4 regions of the Methylobacterium sp. TK26 genome follow, and region 2 is predicted to be linked to each of the others. Evidence: riboswitches for the same ligand, from Rfam matches in the RefSeq annotation. Region 2 holds a riboswitch; each other region holds the start of a gene.

Region 1 (4,955 bases), 1.1 Mb from region 2:
CGTGCGCCCTGTCACCGGCTTGAACGACAGCCACGACAGCTTCTGCGCCACCTGATCGACCGTGGCGTAGTAGGTGAGCGCGTGGGTGGCGCCCTCCTCGCCGTGCTTGGCGATGCGCATCCGCGCGTCGGCATCGGTAGGCTCGTCCTTCGCGAGATAGGTCGAGACCCGGCCCTGCTTGACGCGCGGAACCCCGGCGCAGAGCGCCCAGTAGATCTTGCGGGCGTTGCGAGAGCGGAAGCTCTTGGCGAGCGTCGAGGCGGCAAGCCGCGTCTTCGCGATGATGAGGCAGCCCGCCGTATCCTTGTCGAGCCGGTGGACGAGGCGGGGCTTCTGCCCATCCGGCCCGATCAGCGATTCGAGGAGGCCATCGACGTGGCGGACGGTGCCCGAGCCCCCCTGCACGGCGAGGCCGAAGGGCTTGTTCAGCACCATCATCTCCGCATCCTCGTACAGGATGAGGTTCCGCAGGAAGGTGGCGTCGTCCGAATCGCGGGCGGCGTTGCGCGGGCGGTCGTTCGGCTGGTCGAGGCGGAGCGGCGGCACGCGCACGCTCATGCCCGGTTCCAGCCGGTCGTTCGGCTTGGCGCGCTTGCCATCGACCCGCAGCTCGCCCTTGCGGACGATGCTCTGCACGCGGGTGAAGGGAAGCTGCGGAAACCGCGCCGTGAGGAAGCGGTCGATCCGCATCCCCGCCTCGTCCGTCTCCACCGTCAGCGTCTGCACGCCGGAGGCGAGGGTCGCCGAGGCCTCGGCCCGCTGCTCGCGCTTGGTCGGGCCGGGGGGCGGGGGAGGGGCCACGGGAGCCGCCTTGGGCTTCGGCTTCGCCGCCTGACGCGGCTCGGGCGCGGCCGTGGGGATCCACGGCGCGCGCTCGCCCGCATCGTCGCCGCGGGCGCGGGCGGCGCGCTCGGCGGCATCGCGGGCGCTGGTGCGCGGGCCGGTGCGGGCGCGGTCGGCACCATAGGGCGGCTTGCGGCCTGGCCGTCCATCGGGGCGGCCATTGCCGCCGGAAGGGCCGCCGCGGCGGGGAGGTCGTGTGGTCATGATCTTCCTGGAATGCCCGCCGCATAGCATCGCGCGGCGCACCCGGCAAAGTCTTCGCCCGGGAAAGCCCCCGCGCGAGCGTTGACGCGGGGGGAGTGCGTCGCCTAGCGTGGCCGTGACGGTTCCCCTTTCGGGGATCAAAAGGGAACGCGGTGTGGGGCAACCCGAAGCCGCGGCTGCCCCCGCAACTGTAAGCGGCGAGCTTTTCCACCATTCACGTCACTGGGCCAGTTCGCCCGGGAAGACGGTGGGACGGCGACGACCCGTGAGCCAGGAGACCTGCCGTCAGCAGTGGTCACACGCGAAACGCGCCGGGCGGGGTGTCCTGGCGGGTGTCGAAGCAGCGCCCTGAGTGGGGCTGCCGAGGCCTCGTTCGCGGTGACGTGCCACAGCAGCGCGCCCGCGTCCGCCATGCCCGCATCCCGTCCATCCGCAACGGTTCCGCCTGAACTCGTTCGCGGGCCTGGACATGTAATGTTGTTACATTGCATCTGGGGCAAGGCCGGCATCCGCCGCGCCGGAGTCCGTTCACCGATGTTCGTTTTCCGTTCGAGACGCCGCCTCTTCGCCGTCGTCGCCCCTCTCGTCGTCGTCGCGCCTGCCTCCGCGCAGGAGGCCGTGACCCTCGATCAGCTTTCCGTGGAGGGGGAGGGGGGCGTCAGCCTCACCCGCGCCTCGCCCACCGGTCTCAACCTGCGCACGCCCGACCGCACGGCGAGCCGCCTCGGCCTGACGCCGCTCGAAACGCCGGCCAGCGTCGACATCGTCTCCGGCGAGACGGCGCGCCTGCGCGGGCAGGACACGATCGCCGACGCCGTGACGCAGGACGCCACCGGTATCACCACCATCGCCTCGCCCGGCAACGGCAACGGCGCCTTCACGAGCCGGGGCTTCGCCGGGCCAAACTCGATCCAGCAGCTCTACGACGGCACGCGCTTCTATGTCGGCGCCGGCACCGTGACGTTCCCGTTCGATACGTGGAACGTCGAGCGCATCGAGGTGCTGCGCGGCCCGTCCTCCGTGCTCTTTGGGGATGGGGCCATCGGTGGCATCATCAACGTCGTACCGAAAAAGCCGACCTTCGTGCCCATCAACACCGCGCGGGCGGTGGTTGGCTCGGACGGGATCGCGCGCCTCGCCCTCGATTCGGGCGGCGGCATCGCGCAGGCCGAATACGGCGACACCTTCGCCTACCGTTTGAACGTCAGCGGCAACCGGGCGGATGGCTGGCTCAATCAGGCGGGCGACTTCCGCAACCTCGCGGTATCGGCGGCGCTGCTGTTCCGGCCGAGCCCCGACCTCGCCATCACCCTCTCGCACGACCTCGGCTATCAGGAGCCGATGCGCTACTGGGGCACCCCGCTGGTCGAGGGGCGGATCCCGGACCTGATCCGGTTCAACAACTATAACGTCCGCGACCCGAAGATCACCTGGGCGGACAACTGGACCGCGCTGAAGGCCGAATGGTCGCCCACCGCCGACATCACCATCCGCAACACGGCCTACAGGCTCACGAGCCGTCGCCATTGGCTGGACGTGGAGCAATACGCGTTCAACCGGGGCACCGGCCTCGTGGACCGCTCCGACTATTTGGAAATCTACCACAATCAGGAGCAGGTCGGGAATCGCCTGGACGCCACGTTCCGGGGCGCGCTGTTCGGTCGGCCGAACGACGTCTCCGTGGGCTTCGATGTGAACCACATCGACTTCCGGCACACGAACAACTTCTATTTCGACCAGAGCACGAGCGTACCCCTCGTCGGCTACGATCCCGGCCTGTTCCCGCAGAATGGCCGGGCGATCCCGGCCTATGCCACGCAGACCAATCAGGCATCGTTCTTCGCCGAGGACAGGCTGGTCCTCACCGACAAGCTGTCCTTCCTCACGGGCGCGCGCCTCGACCTGCCGACGCTGCAGCGGCAGGACCTCCAGACCGGCGCGCAATTCGAACGCAGCTTCCAGGCGCTCGGCTACCGGTTCGGCCTCGTCTACAACCCGACGCCCGACAGCGCCCTCTACGCGCAATACAGCTACGCCACCGATCCGGTCGGGAGCCTCATCACGCTGTCGCAATCGCTCGCCGGCTTCAAGCTCGCGACCGGTGACCAGATCGAGGTCGGCGCCAAGGGGCTGGCCTTCGACGGCGCCCTGGAATGGACGCTCGCCGGCTACCGCATCGTGAAGGACAACCTGATCTCGCGCCTGCCCGGATCGTCGGCGGTCGGCGTGCAGGTGGGGAGCCAATCCTCGCAGGGCGTCGAACTGGCGCTGGGCTGGCGGTTCACGCCGGGCTGGCGGCTCGACGGCAACCTCGCCCTCCTGCACGCGCAATACGACAGCTTCGACCAGATCGTGAACGGCGCGGCCGTCTCCTATGCCGGGCGGCAGCCCATCGACGTGCCGGAGCGGGTGGCGAACCTGTGGCTCACCTGGGAGCCGACCCGCGACTGGGCCGTGCGCGTGGGCCTTCAGAACGTGGGCGAGGTCTTCAGCGACTTCGGCAACACCGCCCGGCGCCCCGGCTACAACCTCGTGAACCTCGTCCTCGACCGGCAGGTCACGGCGGAGTCGCGCCTGTCGCTGCGGGTCTACAACCTGTTCGACAAGGTCTACGCGATCAGCGGGAACGCGGTGAACGGCGTCGGCACCAACTGGCTGCTCGGACGCCCGCGCTCCGTCGAGGTCGCCTACACGGTGAGCTGGTGAAGGCCGTCGGCAAGCGGGGCAAGCGCTGGCTGATCCTGGGCCATCGCTGGCTCGGGATCGGCACGGCCCTGCTCTTCGCCCTGTGGATCGGCTCGGGGCTGGTGATGCTCTACGTGCCGTTCCCGCGCCTCGACGAGGCGGAACGGCTCGCCCGCCTCACGCCCCTCGACTGGGACCGGGTGAAGGTCGGTCCCGACGCCGCCCTCGCTCTGGTGAGGGCGACGGAAATCCGGCTGGACATGCGCGGCGACCAACCGGTCTATCGCCTCGCTGCACCCGATGGAGGGCGCGTCACGGTCTCGGCCGAGACGGGCGAGCGGCTCGGGCCCATCGGCCCGAACGAGGCCGCGCGCACGGCGGGCGGCGGAGCGGTCGAGCGGGTGTCGCGCGACCAGTGGACGGTCACGGCGCGCTACGATCCCCTGCGGCCCTTCCTGAAGGTGGCCTCCGGCGATGCGGCGGGCACCGAAACCTATGTCTCCGAGCCGACCGGCGAAATCGCCCTCGTCACCACACGCTGGCAGCGCGGCTGGAACTGGGTCGGGGCCGTAATTCACTGGGTCTACCTCACGCCCCTGCGCGCGCGGCCGGAGGCATGGCGGCAGGCGGTGCTGTGGCTCTCCGGCGTCGCGAGCGTCACGGCGCTGACCGGCCTCGTCATCGGGGTCTGGCGGATGCGCCTGCGGCGGCGCTATCGCGGCGGGGCGGTGAGCCCCTATCGCGGCCTCGCCCTCTGGCACCACACCTTCGGCCTCGTCGGCGGAATCGGGCTCGCCGGGTTCATCGTGAGCGGCTGGCTCTCCATGAACCCGAACCGCTGGTTCTCCTCGCTGTCCGTGCCCGACGAGATTCGGGTGGCCTATGCCGGCGAACCCGGTAGCATCGGCCTGTCGCCCGACGACCTCCGGCGAGGGCCGGAGGCGAAGGCCCTGCGCTTCACGGCGATCGGCGGGCGGTGGTTCGTGGTGCGCGATGGAATCGCCGCCGGCCTGGACGACACCACCCTCACTGCCGCCGCATCCGTGCCCGGCGGCAGGCTCGTCTCGGCCGAGCGGATCACGGCCTACGACGCCTATTGGTATCCCCACGGCGACCCGCGGCCCCTGCCGGTCCTCCGCCTGATCTACGACGACCCCGCCGGGACGTGGCTCCACATCGATCCGCGCGACGGCGCGCTGCTGAACCGGCTCGACCGCTCGGGC
Region 2 (4,955 bases):
CCCTCGCGCTCGTCGCCCTGCTCGCCTGCGGCCTCGTGGCTTGCGACGACAAGAAGGCGCAGAACAACACCCCCACCAAGGCCGACACGACCAAGATGGAGCCGCAGACCGACCAGTCGGCACCGCCGGCCCAGGCGCCCAAGCCGTAGGGCGCCCGGTCAGAACCGACCGGCGATGGTCAGGCGCACGGCGGTCGGCTCCACGGGGTGGAACACCCGGTCGATCAGCCCCTCGGTCGGCTCGCCGGGCAGGCGCGAGACGTAGGCGTAGGTGACCTGGTCGGACCGGCTGTTCGTCAGGTTCAGCACATCGAGCGAGACGCTGACCCCGTTCTCGAAATTGTAGCCGACCCTTCCGTTGAGGAGCGCCGTCGGGCGCGAGCGGATCGCATTGTCCTCGATCAGCGGGCGCGGCCCGAAATAGCGGAAGCGGAGCGACCCGAACCAGCCCAGCGGCTCGCCGAAGGTGATGCCCGCCGAGGCGATGGTGGTCGGCGCCTCCGGCACCCGGTTGCCCACCGGATCGACATCCGAGAACCGGGCATTGGTGATCGTCAGGTCGCCCTCCAGCGAGAGCCAGGGCGTCACTGCGTAGCGGTTCGTCCATTCGACGCCGAAGCGGCGGGTCGGGCGGCTCGGCTCCGTCGTGCCGGTGTCGCCCTGGAACAGGTTCTCGGAGGCGAAATCGAGCCGGAACAGGGCAAGGCTCGTCTCCAGGCCCGCGATGGAGCGGTTGCGCAGGCCGATCTCGTAGCCCGTCGAGGGCACGAGGAAGGGCGAGCGGGTGGTGGCGAACAGCGAACTCGTCGGATCGACGGTGGCGGTCACGCCGCGCACGTCGTTCGAATGGAAGCCGCCGCCGTAATTGAGGTACAGTTCGGTGTCGCACCATGGCCCGAGCACGAGGCCGAGCTTCGGGTTCAGAACCGCGTCCCGCGCCTTGCCCGAATTGGCCGGCGTGTCCGAGACGACGCTGGCGTAATAGCCGTCCGCACGGAAGCCGAGGCTGGTGCGCAGCCAGTCGGTCCAGCGCACGCGGTTGTCGAAGTAGAACGCCCCGCTCGTCTCCAGCACCCGGTCGTCGAGGATGCCGGAGCGGAACTGCCGGTTCGTCGTGTTGAACAAGCCGACGCGGATCGAATCCGTGCGGGTCTGGATCCCGACCTCGTTCTCCATCGGCAGCCCGAACAGGTCGCCCTGGAAGATGTGCAGCGCCTCGCCGCCGCTGATGATGCGCTGGTCGAGCTGGTGGAACTGGTCGCCATTGACCGGGTCGTTCAGGAAATAGGTGAAATCGTTGAACAGGTTGAGCTGCGAGCGGACCAGGTAGGCCGAGGCCCGCGTCACGCCCGTGTCGTCCGTCGCGCTGAACCGGCCGGAGAGGGAGAACCGCGAGGTGTCGCCGCCATCGGTGGGGTTGAGCGTGCCGTAACGGTCGAGCTGGCCGGAGACGACGGCGCGTTCGGGGATCTGGTTGGTGGCGGTCCAGCGGGCGGCATAGGCCATGCCGGTGACGGAGAACCCGTCCAGCGCCGTGCCCTGGCTGTAGCGGGCGACCGTGCTGATCTTGCGCAGCGCATCCGGCACCGCCCAGGGCCCGTCGTAGAGCTGCGCGTCCGCCGCCATGAGGAGGCGGCCCTCGGCCAGCGGCGCCGAGGCGATGGACAGGGCCCGCTTGTAGCCGAAGCTCCCGATCGAGGTGAGCGCGAGGTTTTTGGGGGTGCTGTCGAGATAGTCGATCCGCACCGATCCGGCGGAGGCGAAATCGCCGTCGCGGACGAAATACGGCCCCTTGTGGAATTCCACCGCCCCGACGAGCTCGGGAATCAGGAAGTTGATGTCGGCGTAGCCCTGGCCGTGGGCATGGGTGCGCATGTTGAGCGGCATGCCGTCGAGGAACAGGGCGATGTCGGTGCCGTGGTCGAGGTTGAAGCCGCGCAGGAAGAACTGGTTGGCTTTGCCCTCGCCGGAATGCTGCGTGACGATCAGGCCCGGCACCGCCTCCAGCACCTCGCCGGGGCGCGTCACCGGCCGGCTGTTGATCGCGGCGCCCGAGACGAGGCCGGCGCTGGCGGAATCCACGGTGAGGAGCGGGCCGCCGATGCCGGTGGTGCCGCCGACATAGCCGGCGCTCGCAGCGCTCGCGGCGGGCGCAGCCGGCTCGGCGCTGACGGAGATCTCGTCGAGGGTCGCCTCCAGCGCGGCGGCCGGCGCGGGGAGGGCGGCGAGGCCGGACAGGGCGAGGGCGGCACGCAACGCATGGCGTGTGGGACGGATCACGGGAGCCTCAGGGGCGGCAGTGGCACGTCACCGCGAAGGACTCTCCGCGCCCGGCCCCACGGCCCGGCGCTTCGACACCCGCCAGGACACCCCGCCCGACGCGTTTCGCGTGTGACCACGACTGACGGCAGGTCTCCTGGCTCGCGGGTCGCCGCCCCTGCACCGTCTTCCCGGATGAGACTCATCCAGTGACGTGGTGGTGCCGGGCTCGCCGCTCACAGTTGCGGGGGCAGCCGCGGATTCGGGTCGCCCCGCACCGCGTTCCCTTTTGATCCCCGAGGGGAACCGTCAAAGCCGAGCTTACGGAGAGGCGGCCGGCGGCGTCAACGCGGTCGCCGCCATTTCCCGGGGCACTGTGCTTTCCCGGTCGCGATGAGGCGGGAGCCGTGACTGGTGAAGGCAGGCCCCCTCCGCAGTATCGGCGCCCCGATGACATGTGCGGCGGAGCACGGCGGGCCGGGAACAGCCCCATAACACTGTCGTTTGACCATCATCGCGTTCGTCTCAAGTCGTCAGGAGGGGGCATACTCATGACCGGACAACATTTAATCCGTATCGTAGCCGGGATTTTCGTGGCGGGCACCCTCGCCCTGCCCGGCGGCGCCGGGGCGGCCAACTATACGGGGACCGGCGGCGGGCCGGAGACCACCGCCAACGCGCCCTACCGCTCCTCCGTGGGGCAGACCGTCCCGCCGGGCCGCGCGGCGGCGCCGGAGGTCGATCCCGGATCGCGCACCGAGCGGCAGAAGCGGCTCGACACCGTGCTGGAGAGCATCTGCGACAGGTGCTGAGGGCATTCAGGATTTCGGCGGCGCGCCCGGCCGCCCCTCGTGCCGGTCGCGGTGGGCGGCGGCGCGGGCGAGGAGCAGCAGCGTGACCGGCGTCGTGACCGTGAGGAACACGCCGATCAGCAGGTCGCGCAGGACGAGGCGCCCCTCGATCAGGGACAGGAGTAGCATCGAGCTGCACAGGATCAGCGCCATGCCGAGGGTCGCGCCCAGCGTCGGCGCGTGGACCCGCTCGTAGAAGGTCTTGAGCCGGATCAGGCCGATGGCGCCGGTGAGCGAGAAGGCGGCGCCCGCCAGGGCGAGACCGACGACGACGAGGGCGGCCCAGGCGGGCAGGCCGGCGCCGGTCACTGCACCACCTCGCCCTGCATCAGGAACTTGGCCAGCGCCACCGAGGCGGTGAAGCCGAGCATCCCGACGATGAAGGCCGCCTCGAAATACAGGCCGCTGCCGGTGCGCATCCCGTGCACCACGATCGCCAGCATCCCGTTGAGGTAGAAGGTGTCGAGGCCGAGCACCCGGTCCTGCGCGCGGGGGCCGCGCAGCATCCGCCACGCGGCGATGGCCATGGCGAGCACCAGCATCGCCTGGGCGAGGCCGAGCCCCCAATCGAGGATGGTCGCGGCGCTCATGCGAAGATCTCCATCAGGGGACGTTCGTAGCGGTCCTTCACCCGGCGGATCCATGCCTCGCCGTCCGTGAAGTCGAGGACGTGCATCAGCAGCCGCCCGGTATCGGAATCGTACTGCACCCAGAGGGTGCCCGGCGTCGCCGTGAGGATGACCGACAGGAGCGACAGGGCGAAGGGCTCGCGCAGGTCGAGGGGGATCGCCACGAACCCCGTCCGCCGCGCGCCGGATGACCGCCCGAGGATGATCCGCGCGACGTCGATGTTCGAGCGGACCATGTCCACGAGCACGATCCCCGCCAGCCGGAGGAGGGCGCCGGGGGCCTTCACCCGCACGGGCCGGGCCTGGAGGGCGTTCATCACCGCCGGGACGATCAGGCCCACGGCCAGCGCCAGCAGCAGGCTGCCGGGCGTCACCGGGGTGTTGAGGAGGAGCCACGCGAGGGCGAGGCCGGCGGACAGCCAGGGATGGGGCAGGAGCCTCACGGGGCGGGTCCTCCCAGGACGGCGCGGACGTAATCCTGCGGCTGCGTCAGCCAGCCCACCGTCGCGTCGGCATAGGCGAGCGCCGGCCCGCCCCAGACGGAGAGGGCGAGGCAGGTCGCGAGCAGGCCGGCCAGCGCCGCGACCTCGGAGCGGGCGAGCGTCGGCGGCTTGTCCGCGTCGCGCACCCAGATGTTCAGGATGCCGAGCCGCACCAGCGGCATCAGCGTGAACAGGCTCGACAGGGTGAGGGCGGCGATCAGCCACCAGCCGGCGGGGGAGGGCGCGCCGGCGGCGCCCACGAAGATCGCGAGCTTGCCGACGAAGCCCGCGAGCGGCGGGATCCCCGCCAGCATCAGCGTGCAGAGCAGGAAGCCGACGCCGAGGATCGCGACGCCCGCCGGGATGACGCTGCCGACCTCGACGGAATCCTCGTCGTCGAACGGGTCGCGGTACTCGTCGGCGAAGACCGGCGCGGCGGCCTCGGCCGGGTCGCGCCCGCGCTGGAGGATCTCCGCGAGGAGGAACAGGGCGCCCGCCGCCAGCGTCGAGCCGACGAGGTAGTAGAAAGCCCCCGCCAGCGCCCGGTCGTTGCCGGAGCCGAGGGCGGCGAGCACCGTGCCGGAGGAGACCATCACCGCGTAGCCCGCCGCGCGGGTGAGGTCGCGGGCGGCGAGCAGGCCGATCGTGCCGAAGGCGAGGGTCGCGAGCCCCGCCGCGAACAGCACGGTCTGGCCGAAGCCCGCCGAGACGCCCTCGCCGAAGACGAGGAGGCTC
Region 3 (4,955 bases), 990 kb from region 2:
CAAGGACCAGCTGAACGAGGCCGGCGACAACCTCTGCCCCCATAAGCTGTGGGCGGCGATGATGACCAACGAGAAGCCCGGCGGCCACGGCGAGCGCTCGGTGGCGGTGGGCACCCTCGACATGGCCATCTGGGACGCAACCGCCAAGATCGCCGGCAAGCCGCTGTTCCGGATGCTCGCCGAGCAGAAGGGCGTCGAGGCCAATCCGCGCGTCTTCGTCTACGCGGCCGGCGGCTACTACTACCCGGGCAAGGACGACACCCAGCTGCGCGCCGAGATGCGCGGCTACCTCGACCGCGGCTACAACGTCGTGAAGATGAAGATCGGCGGCGTGCCGATCGACGAGGACCAGCGCCGGATCGAGGCCGTGCTCAAGGAGATCGGCTCCGAGGCCCAGCTCGCCGTCGACGTGAACGGCCGCTTCAACCTCGAACAGGGCATCGCCTACGCCAAGATGCTGCGCCAGTACCCGCTGTTCTGGTACGAGGAGATCGGCGACCCGCTCGACTACGCCCTCCAGGCCGCCATCTCCGAGTTCTATCCGGGCCCGATGGCCACTGGTGAAAACCTGTTCTCGCACCAGGACGCGCGCAACCTGCTCCGCTACGGCGGCATGCGGCCGGACCGGGACTACCTGCAGTTCGACTGCGCCCTGTCCTACGGCCTGGTCGAGTACCTGCGCACCCTCGACGTGCTGCACCAGTTCGGCTGGTCGCCCTCCCGCTGCATCCCGCACGGCGGCCACCAGATGTCGCTCAACATCGCGGCCGGCCTCGGGCTCGGCGGCAACGAGAGCTACCCGGACCTGTTCCAGCCCTACGGGGGTTTCCCGGACGGCGTGAAGGTCCAGGACGGCCACATCGTGATGCCCGAGTTGCCGGGCATCGGCTTCGAGGGCAAGTCCGACCTGATCAAGGTCATGCGCGAACTCGCAGAGTAAGCGGATCCGACCGGGCGGCATCCCCAACGACCGCCCGGTCCCGTTCCCTGATCCATGCGTCGATGTTCATTCGTGAGATCGCACCGGCAGACGTCATTGACCGATGACGAGTGGGCCGTCCTGAGCGCTCTGACCGACGATTTCGTGAGTACGTCGGTCATCAAGATCCGGGCGGGTATCCCCAGCACCGAGCGGAACACCCGGGCTTTGAGTGCCTGCCTCGCGCTGGAGAGAAGGAGTTTGGTTGAGCGCGCCGGCTCCGGTCGGCGCTCGACGTTGCGCTGGCGTCGACGATCAAAAAGCCCTTAGCCGTTCAAGCCAACGTCTGGTTTCAATGGTAATCGGCTCAGGCGCAGATAGACCGAAATCAACCGTGAGCAGTTCTTTCGCACTCGGCCCACCCCAGTCTTGCAAGCCCCGCGTCGATGCTCCCCAAAAGCGGTCATGAGTTAGCCGTCCGGCGACTTCGCTTCGGGATGGAAAGCTAAGTTCAAAGCTGATTGGACTGAACTCAAGGTCTATTATTTTGGCGATAATAATTCACGTATCATATTACCAGCTGGAATGCGGTTAGGTATCCTTAAGAAAATTGTCTGTTCTATCTTTTATGGTCTGTTGAGAATGAATACAAAAAGACAAAAGGCGGCGGCATACCGGCTATATCTACCGATAAGTCATATCATGCCTGCGGTGTCATACTCGCCAATTTTTGACGTCGCGATTAAATAAGAAATTTAATCAATAGCCTTTGGACTAATGATGGTTCGTGCTTTCCGCAATTGTCCGCTGCCGTCTTAAACCAAATGGGCAGCTATCCACCCCACCCGGCCGTTCATCCGTGTCCCTCGATCAGGCCGGACTTTGCAAAAGTCAAAATACCCGTTCACTTATTATAAAACGGCAAATCTAATATACCTCGTATTAGATTAAAATTCATATTTCATATTTATGAAAAATTTTTCAGGGGGATTAGAATTGTATTACATCAAAAAATTTGGAGGTTACAAATAACTAAATATTTTTACGAAGGCGACGAGGCGGCTGATAGATGCTAGCTGGAACGTTGAAACAATAGATGCGGCGAGACCGAGGCTGTTTTCTTCGACCCGGCCACAACACTCTCTCGCAGCAGTTCTCGTTTGCCTCTGATGAGTCCATCGCGCAAACGTGACGGCATCGCCGACATTGCGAACGACTATGTGGTTATTATGCCACAATCATTCCAACAATGTTACAATGTTGCATGCACCCGTTGACGACGATGGCGTTCATGGCGAGTATCGATCGGCCAAGGTTCTTCGGGTTTCGACCCGGAGCTAAGACGGGAATTCGGTGAGCTTCTTGAAGCAAAGCCGAAGCTGCCCCCGCAACTGTTAGCGGCGAGCGTTCGCCACCGATGACCACTGGTGCTTGCACTGGGAAGGTCCGGCGGGGGCTTTGACCCGTGAGCCAGGAGACCTGCCTTCGGCATGTTGACGTCTCTCGGGCGGGGTGCCCGACGGAGCGTGCCGTGTCGCCGTCTCGGAGGCGACGCGGCCCGTATTCCCGTCGCCCCCGCTCGGCAACAGCGAGTGTGTGGTGGCGACCTCTCAACGTCCGTCCCTGAGCGAACCCGGACGAATCACGCAGCGTTCGGCGCGGGCTTCGCGGGCCCGGCGTCGCAATCAGCGCCTCGCCTTCGCTGCGGTGCTCTCGACCGGCCTTCCCATCGAGGATGTGCGTGCGCAGGAAAGTGTGACGCTGGAGGAACTCTCGGTCGAGCAGGTCGGCGAGGGCACCGCCCGCACGACGGCGACCGGGCGCGGGACCATCGGCCTGATCGGCCCAACGCCGGGCTACGGAGCAGGTACGGCCGTCAGCGCGACGCGCACCGCCACCCCGCAGATCGACGTGCCGGTGGCCGTCTCCGTGGCACCGCGGGAGGCGATCACCGACATCGCCGCCACCCGCGTAGACCGGGTGTTCAATTATCTGCCCGGGGTCGCCCAGCAGAACAATTTCGGTGGTCTGTCGATCTTTAGTTACGCGATCCGCGGCGTGACCACCTCGGAGATCTACAAGAATGGTTTTCCCCTCAACCGCGGTACGCCGCCCCCGCCCGACGCGCAGAACATCGAGCGCATCGAGGTTCTGAAAGGCCCCGGCGCGGCCCTGTTCGGGCGCAGCGATCCCGGCGGCCTCGTTAATCTCATCACCAAGCAGCCCACCGCCGAGCGGTTCGTCGAGTTCGGCAACCAAGTCGATTCGTTCGGCCTGACCCGGGGCACCATCGATGCCGGCGGCGCCCTGAACGAGGATGGGACGGTCCTCTATCGCTTCAACCTCGCGGCGCAGGGGGCGGGCAGCTTCCGCGACTTCGTAGACAGCGACCGCCTGCTCGTGGCTCCGGTGGTGAGTTGGCAGGTGACGCCCGACACGCGCATCACGGTCGAGGCCGAGTTCGTGAAGAACCGCATCGTCTTCGACCGCGGCGTGATCGCGATCAACCGGCAGCTCGGATTCCTGCCGCTCTCGCGCTTCCTCGGTGAGCCCGGTCAAAGCACTGTCCAGAACAACAACTCGCTGCAGGTCCGCGTCGATCACCGCTTCGATGAGAACTGGCAGATGCGGCTCGCCGCCTACTTCAACACCGGCGATCTGGAGGGCGAATCAGCCGAGATCCGGGCCATCGCCGCCAACAACCGTACCGTCTCGCGCGACCGGAACATGCGCGACTACCGCTGGGACGTGGCGGTCGGTCAGGCCGACCTGATTGGGCGGTTCGACACCGGCGGCATCGGCCACACGCTCCTCCTCGGCATGGACCGGGAGAGCACCGACAGCCGCGTCCTCTATCTGCGCTCGAACTTCCGCACGAGCCCCTTATCCCTCGACATCTACTCGCCGGTCTACGGGCAGGCGCTGCCGCCGATCACCATTCCGCGCAATAACATCGAGCGCATCACCAATACCGGCCTCTACGCCCAGGACGAGATCGTCCTGAGCCCGGAATGGCGGGCTCTGGTCGGCGTGAGGCTCGACATCTTCGAGCAGTCCTTCCGGGAGCGCATCCCGCGCAGCCAAGTGGACCAGGCACACGTGGCGGCCTCGCCCCGGGCGGGCCTCGTCTACCGGCCGCTTCCCGAGCTCGCCTTCTTCACCAATGTCGGCACGAGCTTCCGGCCCAATATCGGGCCGGACGCCGCCGCCGTGACGCGCGGAACGGCGCTGCCGCCCGAGACCGGCCTCGGCTACGAGGTCGGCGCCAAGTCGGAGCTGTTCGGCGGCAACCTGCTCCTCACCGCCGCCGCCTTCCATGTGGAGCGGGAGAACGTGCTAACGCCCGATCCGGCGAATTCCGGGTTCTCGCTCGCGGCGGGCGCCGTGCGCAGCCAGGGCTTCGAGTTGACGGCCCAGGGGCAGATCACGCCGGAGCTGAAGCTGCTCGCCGGCTACGTCTACGCCGATGCGAGAGTGACCAAGGACAACGTGCTGCCCGTGGGCGCGCCCCTCGTCAACGTGCCCCGCCATTCCGGCAGCCTGCTCGCGGTCTACGAACCGGGGGGCGAGTGGCGCGGCTTCGGGATCGGCGGCGGCGTGCGGGGCGTCGGCGAGCGGGCGGGCGACGCGGCCGGAACCGGCTTCACCCTCCCGGGCTTCATCGCGGTCGATGCGCTGACCTATTACAAGTTCGGCAATGCCCGCGTCGCGCTCAACGTCGAGAACATCTTCGATACCGCGTATTACGAGAGCTCCCTGAACGTCTTCCGCGTCTATCCGGGCTCGCCCCGGCGGATCACCGGCTCCATCACGGTGCGCTTCTGATGGCGGCGGGGACGGACGAGCCCTTGCTGGCGTTGCGGGGCGTGACGAAGCGCTTCGGCACCAGGACCGCCCTCGACGGTCTCCACCTCACCTTGCGGGCGGGGGAGGTCTACGCCTTGCTCGGCCCCAACGGCGCGGGCAAGACGACCACGATCAACCTGATCCTCGGCTTCCTGAAGGCCGAGGCGGGGGACGTCCTCGTGGGCGGGAT
Region 4 (4,955 bases), 1.5 Mb from region 2:
AAGGCCCTGTCGCCCCAGGTGCGCGCGAAGGCGGCGAGCCGTTCCGGGTCACGGTCGTAGACGCCGATCAGATCGAGCCCGTCCGCATGCAGATCGAGGCACTGCCGGTACATATCGGCGACATAGCCGCAGCCGACGAACGCGATTCTTGTCCGCCCGGCGCCGTCTACAGCATTTCGTTTACCATTGTCGGAGAAATTAACGCGCAAATGCGGTATTGATCTCACGATATCAGATGCCGACTTTACTTCCGGCTGGAATAAGTCGCAACGGCGTACAAATTATAACTCGCCGGTTATCTATTAATGAACTTCTCAGGGAGCATCGGAGACGGTATGCCCGGAACCGAGCCGGTCGCGGTCAGCGTGGTCATCCCCACCCTGAATCGTCATAAGGCGCTCGAGCGCGCCCTGGGATGCATCCTCGCGCAGCGCCTGCCGCCGGACACGGGGGCCGAGATCGTCGTCGTGGACAACTCCTCCGACGGCAATGCCCGCACCCTCATCGAGCGCCTCGCCGAGGGCGCGCCCATGCCGGTGCGCTACGTCTCCGTGCCCCAACCCGGCATCGCCACGGCGCGCAATGCCGGCGTGGCGGCGGCGCGGGGCGAGTGGATCGCCTTCATCGACGACGACGAGACCGGCGGGCCGCATTGGCTGGCGGCGCTCCTCGCCGTCGCCCGCCGGGGCGCCTACGATGCGGTGTTCGGCCCCGTGAGCGCGCGGGCCGACGACGACCGCGAGATCGGACCCTTCGCGGCCTATTTCGCGCGGGGCGTCACCGCCGAGGACGGGGGAGACGTCACCCACCGCGCCGCCTATCTCGGCACCAACAACTCCCTTTTCGCGGCCTCCGTCTGCGCGATCCCCGGTGGCCCGTTCGAGGAACGGCTGAACAGCATCGGCGGTGAGGACAGCCTGTTCCTGCAGCGCCTCGTCCACGAGGGGCGGCGCTTCGGCTGGGCGGCCGCCGCCGAGGTGACGGAATGGGTGCCCCCGCGCCGTCTCGACTGGGCCTATGTCCGCCGCCGCCGCTTCCTCAGTGGCCAGATCCGCACCTTCGTACATGAGATGGCCTCCCCCCGCCGCCGCCTGGAGGTAGCGCGGTGGATGCTGGTCGGCGTCGCGCAGACCATCATCTCCGGGGTACTGTCGCTGCTTCTGAAGCCGATCAACCCGCCCGCCGCGCGCCACCACCGGATCGCGGCCTGCGGCGGCCTCGGCAAGGTGTTCTGGATGACCCGCTTCCGGGGATCGCTCTACGGGTCCGGGCTCGTCTCGTGAGGCCGAGCCGCCGGGCGCTGCTCGCGGGCGCCGGGGCGACGATCTGGGCGGGCCCCTCCCGTGCGGGCGAGCCGCTGGGCGTGCGAGTCCGCAACGGTGCCGACCCGGTGCCGGTGAGCCCGCTGATCTACGGCTCGGGTGAGATCGGCACCCTCGACGGCGGCCCACGCTCGGCGGAGCTCGACCGGGCGGCCGGCGTCACCCTGCGCCGGTTCGGCGGCAACTTCGCCACGAGCTACAACTGGACCAACAATGCCTGCAACGCCGGCAAGGACTGGCAGCAGGCGAACGGCGATTTCCTGAGCCAGAGCCTCGGCCTGCCCCCCGCCGAGCGCGGCGTGCCCGGCGCGGTGATTGCGGCGATGCACGGCGCCTCGCTGGCGATGGGCGCGCGCAGCATCGTCACCCTGCCGCTCGCGGGTTACGTCGCCGCCGACAAGGACGGCCCCGTCCCGGCCGACCGAGCGGCCCCCTCCCCGCGCTTCGTGCCGGTCTCGTGGGAGGGACGGCGCGACGCCTCCGCGCCCGTGGACCCACGCGTCGCGGACATCCCACACCTCCTGGCGCGGCTCGTCGCCCGCTACGGCCCCGCCTCCGGCGCCACGGGCATTCGCGGCTACATCCTCGACAACGAGCCCGGCCTCTGGGCGACACAGCACCCGCGCATCGTGCGTCAGCCGGTGCGGATCGCGGATCTGCTGGCCCGGTCGATCAAGGCGGCGCGGGCGATCAAGGCCATCGATCCCGACGCCTGGGTGATCGGCCCGGCGAGTTGGGGCACCACGGGGATGGTGAGCCTGCAGAACGCCCCCGATTGGAACGCCTTCCGGCAGCACGGCAGCTTCCTGGCCGCGTATCTCGACGCCTTCCGCCTCGCCTCGGAGCGCGAGGGCAAGCGCCTGCTCGATGCCCTCGACGTGCATTGGTATCCGTTCAGCGAGCGGGGCACCCTGTTCCGCACGGAGGATCCGGCCCTGGCCGGGCCGCTGCTCGATGCGCCGCGCTCCCTTACCGAGCCGGGCTTTCGCGAGGCGAGCTGGGTCTCGCAGGCGCTGCCCGTGTCGAACGAGGGCGGCCTCGCCCTGCCGTTGATGCCGAGCCTCGAACGGCTGACGGCGGCGAACTTCCCCGGCACGCGCACCGCCGTGACGGAGTACAATTACGGCGGCGCGGGCCAACTCGCCTCCGGCCTCGCCCTCGCCGACGCCCTCGCGCGGTTCGCCCGGCCCGAGATGCTGCTCACCGCCCATTGGGGGTCCCTCGCCGGCTGGCTCGGGACGGCCTTCCGGCTCTATCGCAACTACGACGGCCGAGGCGGCCGCTTCCCCGACAACGCCCTGCCCGTCGAGGCCGCGCGGCCCGATGGCCTCACCGTCCGGGCCGGCACGGACGGGGCGAGACTGCATCTCGTGGCGATCAACCGCGCGGCCGAGACGCGGCCGGTGGAGATCGCCTTCGAGCGACCGCTGCCGGCCTCGCGCCTCACGCAGTACGGCTTCGATGCCCGCCATCCCGAGATGGCCGCCCTGGGCGCGGCCGAGCCCGTCTCCGGCGGCACCCTGCGCCTGACGCTGCCGGCGCGTTCGGCCCGGCATTGCGTGGTCGTGCCCGGTTGATCGGGTTGTCGTCGCCGTTGTGCCGGGCACGGACTCCGTCTACACAGGGCGGATGACGGTGCCCCGAGAGGGGTGAAAAGGGAACGCGGTGAGGGCCTGCCCGACCCCGCGGCTGCCCCCGCAACTGTAAGCGGCGAGCGCCTGCCAGCAGCCACCGGAGCGATCCGGGAAGGCGGTGGGCGCGCCGAGCCGCGAGCCAGGAGACCTGCCGTCATCCCGACTTTTCACAACGCCGCCGGTGGGGCGGCTGGAGAGCCCAGATGACGACCACGACGCAGTCCTCGTCCTTTGCCCCCGTCGCCACCCGCGCCAACGAGCGCCTGATGGCGGCCGCGCTGGCGGCGTTCCTCGGCCTCGGCCTCGTGTTCATGGCGGGCTTCTCGCCGGCCATCGCGCTCCACAACGCGGCGCACGATTTCCGGCACGCCCAGAACTTCCCCTGCCACTGACGCGAACGCGCCAGGAATGATCCTTCGCCTTCTGTCGGCGGCGCTGGCCGCCGGCTTCCTCGCGGCTGTCGTCGCCACGGGGCTGCAACTCGCCTTGACCTCTCCCCTCATCATCGAGGCGGAGAAGTACGAGCAGCGGGAGCCCAGCCGCGCGGCACAGGCCCTGCCCCCTGCCCTGCCGATCGTGCTCGCCCATGCGGGCCACGACCACGCGGCGCCCGATGCCGCACCGGAATGGCAGCCCGCCCCCGGCTTCCAGCGCATGGCCTTCACCGGCCTCGCGACCCTCGTCGGCGGCGTGGGCTACGCCCTGATGCTCGGCGCGGTGCTGATCGCGTGTGGCCGCGAGCCGACGCTGCAGACCGGCCTCGCCTTCGCGCTGGCCGGCTTTGCCAGCGTCTCCCTGGCGCCCTCCCTCGGCCTGCCGCCGGAATTGCCGGGGCAGGAGGCGGCGCCGCTTCTGGCCCGGCAGGCGTGGTGGGTGATGACCGCCGCCGCGACGGCGATGGGCCTCTACCTCATCGGCGTGCGCCGGTCGTTCATCGCCATCCTGGGCGGGCTCGTGCTGATCGCCGGGCCCCACATCGCCGGAGCGCCGCCACCGCCCGACGGCGCATCGGAACTGCCGGCCGCCCTCGCGGCGCAGTTCGCCGCGCGCTCGCTCGCCATCGGCGCGGTGTTCTGGGCCATGATCGGCCTCGGCTTCGGCTGGGCGTGGCAGAATGTCGGCCCGGCGAGGCGCCGTCATGCCTGAGCCCGTCACGACCCTTTACGTCTGCACCACCTGCAAGCGCGAGGGCGACGACCCGGAGGGACCCCGCGCCGGGGCACGCCTCCATGCCGAGTTGGCGCGACGGGCCGAGGGCCTGCGCGTCGAGCCGGTGGAATGCCTCTCGGTCTGCAAGCGGCCCTGCACGGTGGCCGTGGCGTCGCCCAACCGCTGGACCTACATCTACGGCGACCTCGACGCGGAGGCCGCCGCGACCACCATCCTCGATGGCCTCAGGGCCTATGCCGGCACCCCGGACGGGATCGTCCCCTGGCGGGAGCGCCCGAAGGAATTCCGCTCGGGCGTGATCGCCCGCATCCCGCCGTTTCCCCCGTTGCCTGAGGCCGCCGAATGACCATCGTCGCGAAGATCCCCTGCACGATCGTCACCGGCTTCCTCGGCGCCGGCAAGACGACCCTCGTCCGCCACGTCGTGGAGAACGCGAAGGGCCGCAAGCTCGCGATCCTCGTCAACGAGTTCGGCGATGTCGGCTTCGACCGCTCGTTCCTCGCCGCCTGCGGCATCGAGGGCTGCACGGAGGATTCCATCGTGGAGCTTCCGAACGGCTGCATCTGCTGCACCGTCGCGGACGATTTCGTGCCGGCCCTCGAAACCCTGCTCTCCCGCGCCGAGCCGCCGGAGCACATCCTGATCGAGACCTCCGGCCTCGCTTTGCCGAAGCCCCTCGTCCAGGCGTTCCAGTGGCCGGCGATCCGCTCGCGCGTGACCGTCGATGGCGTGGTGGCGGTGGTGGACGGCCCTGCGGTCGCGACCGGCGCCTTCGCCGAGGACCCGGAGGCGCTCGCCGCCCAGCGCGCGGCCGACACCTCCGTCGATC

Evidence for each region. A riboswitch is a leader RNA that binds a small molecule or an ion and turns the genes downstream of it on or off. The one in region 2 is predicted to bind cobalamin.
Region 1: it holds a riboswitch for cobalamin, as region 2 does, so the genes downstream of both, ACXJ1Y_RS00535 (TonB-dependent receptor) here and ACXJ1Y_RS05970 (TonB-dependent receptor) in region 2, are expected to answer to the same signal.
Region 3: it holds a riboswitch for cobalamin, as region 2 does, so the genes downstream of both, ACXJ1Y_RS10590 (TonB-dependent siderophore receptor) here and ACXJ1Y_RS05970 (TonB-dependent receptor) in region 2, are expected to answer to the same signal.
Region 4: it holds a riboswitch for cobalamin, as region 2 does, so the genes downstream of both, ACXJ1Y_RS13270 (CbtB domain-containing protein) here and ACXJ1Y_RS05970 (TonB-dependent receptor) in region 2, are expected to answer to the same signal.

What each region holds. Positions count from the first base shown of each region.
Region 1 is NZ_CM143965.1:109,558-114,512, forward strand. It holds gene ACXJ1Y_RS00530 (RluA family pseudouridine synthase) at 1-1,047, opposite strand, end outside; cobalamin riboswitch at 1,150-1,348, shown strand; gene ACXJ1Y_RS00535 (TonB-dependent receptor) at 1,582-3,753, shown strand; gene ACXJ1Y_RS00540 (PepSY domain-containing protein) at 3,750-4,955, shown strand, end outside.
Region 2 is NZ_CM143965.1:1,204,276-1,209,230, forward strand. It holds gene ACXJ1Y_RS05965 (hypothetical protein) at 1-149, shown strand, start outside; gene ACXJ1Y_RS05970 (TonB-dependent receptor) at 159-2,198, opposite strand; cobalamin riboswitch at 2,389-2,584, opposite strand; gene ACXJ1Y_RS05975 (hypothetical protein) at 2,852-3,070, shown strand; gene mnhG (monovalent cation/H(+) antiporter subunit G) at 3,077-3,418, opposite strand; gene ACXJ1Y_RS05985 (K+/H+ antiporter subunit F) at 3,415-3,699, opposite strand; gene ACXJ1Y_RS05990 (Na+/H+ antiporter subunit E) at 3,696-4,181, opposite strand; gene ACXJ1Y_RS05995 (monovalent cation/H+ antiporter subunit D) at 4,178-4,955, opposite strand, start outside.
Region 3 is NZ_CM143965.1:2,196,580-2,201,534, forward strand. It holds gene ACXJ1Y_RS10585 (mandelate racemase/muconate lactonizing enzyme family protein) at 1-940, shown strand, start outside; cobalamin riboswitch at 2,215-2,421, shown strand; gene ACXJ1Y_RS10590 (TonB-dependent siderophore receptor) at 2,627-4,744, shown strand; partial or broken gene ACXJ1Y_RS10595 (ATP-binding cassette domain-containing protein) at 4,744-4,955, shown strand, end outside.
Region 4 is NZ_CM143965.1:2,745,554-2,750,508, forward strand. It holds gene ACXJ1Y_RS13255 (Gfo/Idh/MocA family protein) at 1-209, opposite strand, end outside; gene ACXJ1Y_RS13260 (glycosyltransferase family 2 protein) at 336-1,283, shown strand; gene ACXJ1Y_RS13265 (glycoside hydrolase family 44 protein) at 1,280-2,899, shown strand; cobalamin riboswitch at 2,939-3,126, shown strand; gene ACXJ1Y_RS13270 (CbtB domain-containing protein) at 3,160-3,348, shown strand; gene ACXJ1Y_RS13275 (CbtA family protein) at 3,365-4,102, shown strand; gene ACXJ1Y_RS13280 (DUF1636 family protein) at 4,095-4,472, shown strand; gene cobW (cobalamin biosynthesis protein CobW) at 4,469-4,955, shown strand, end outside.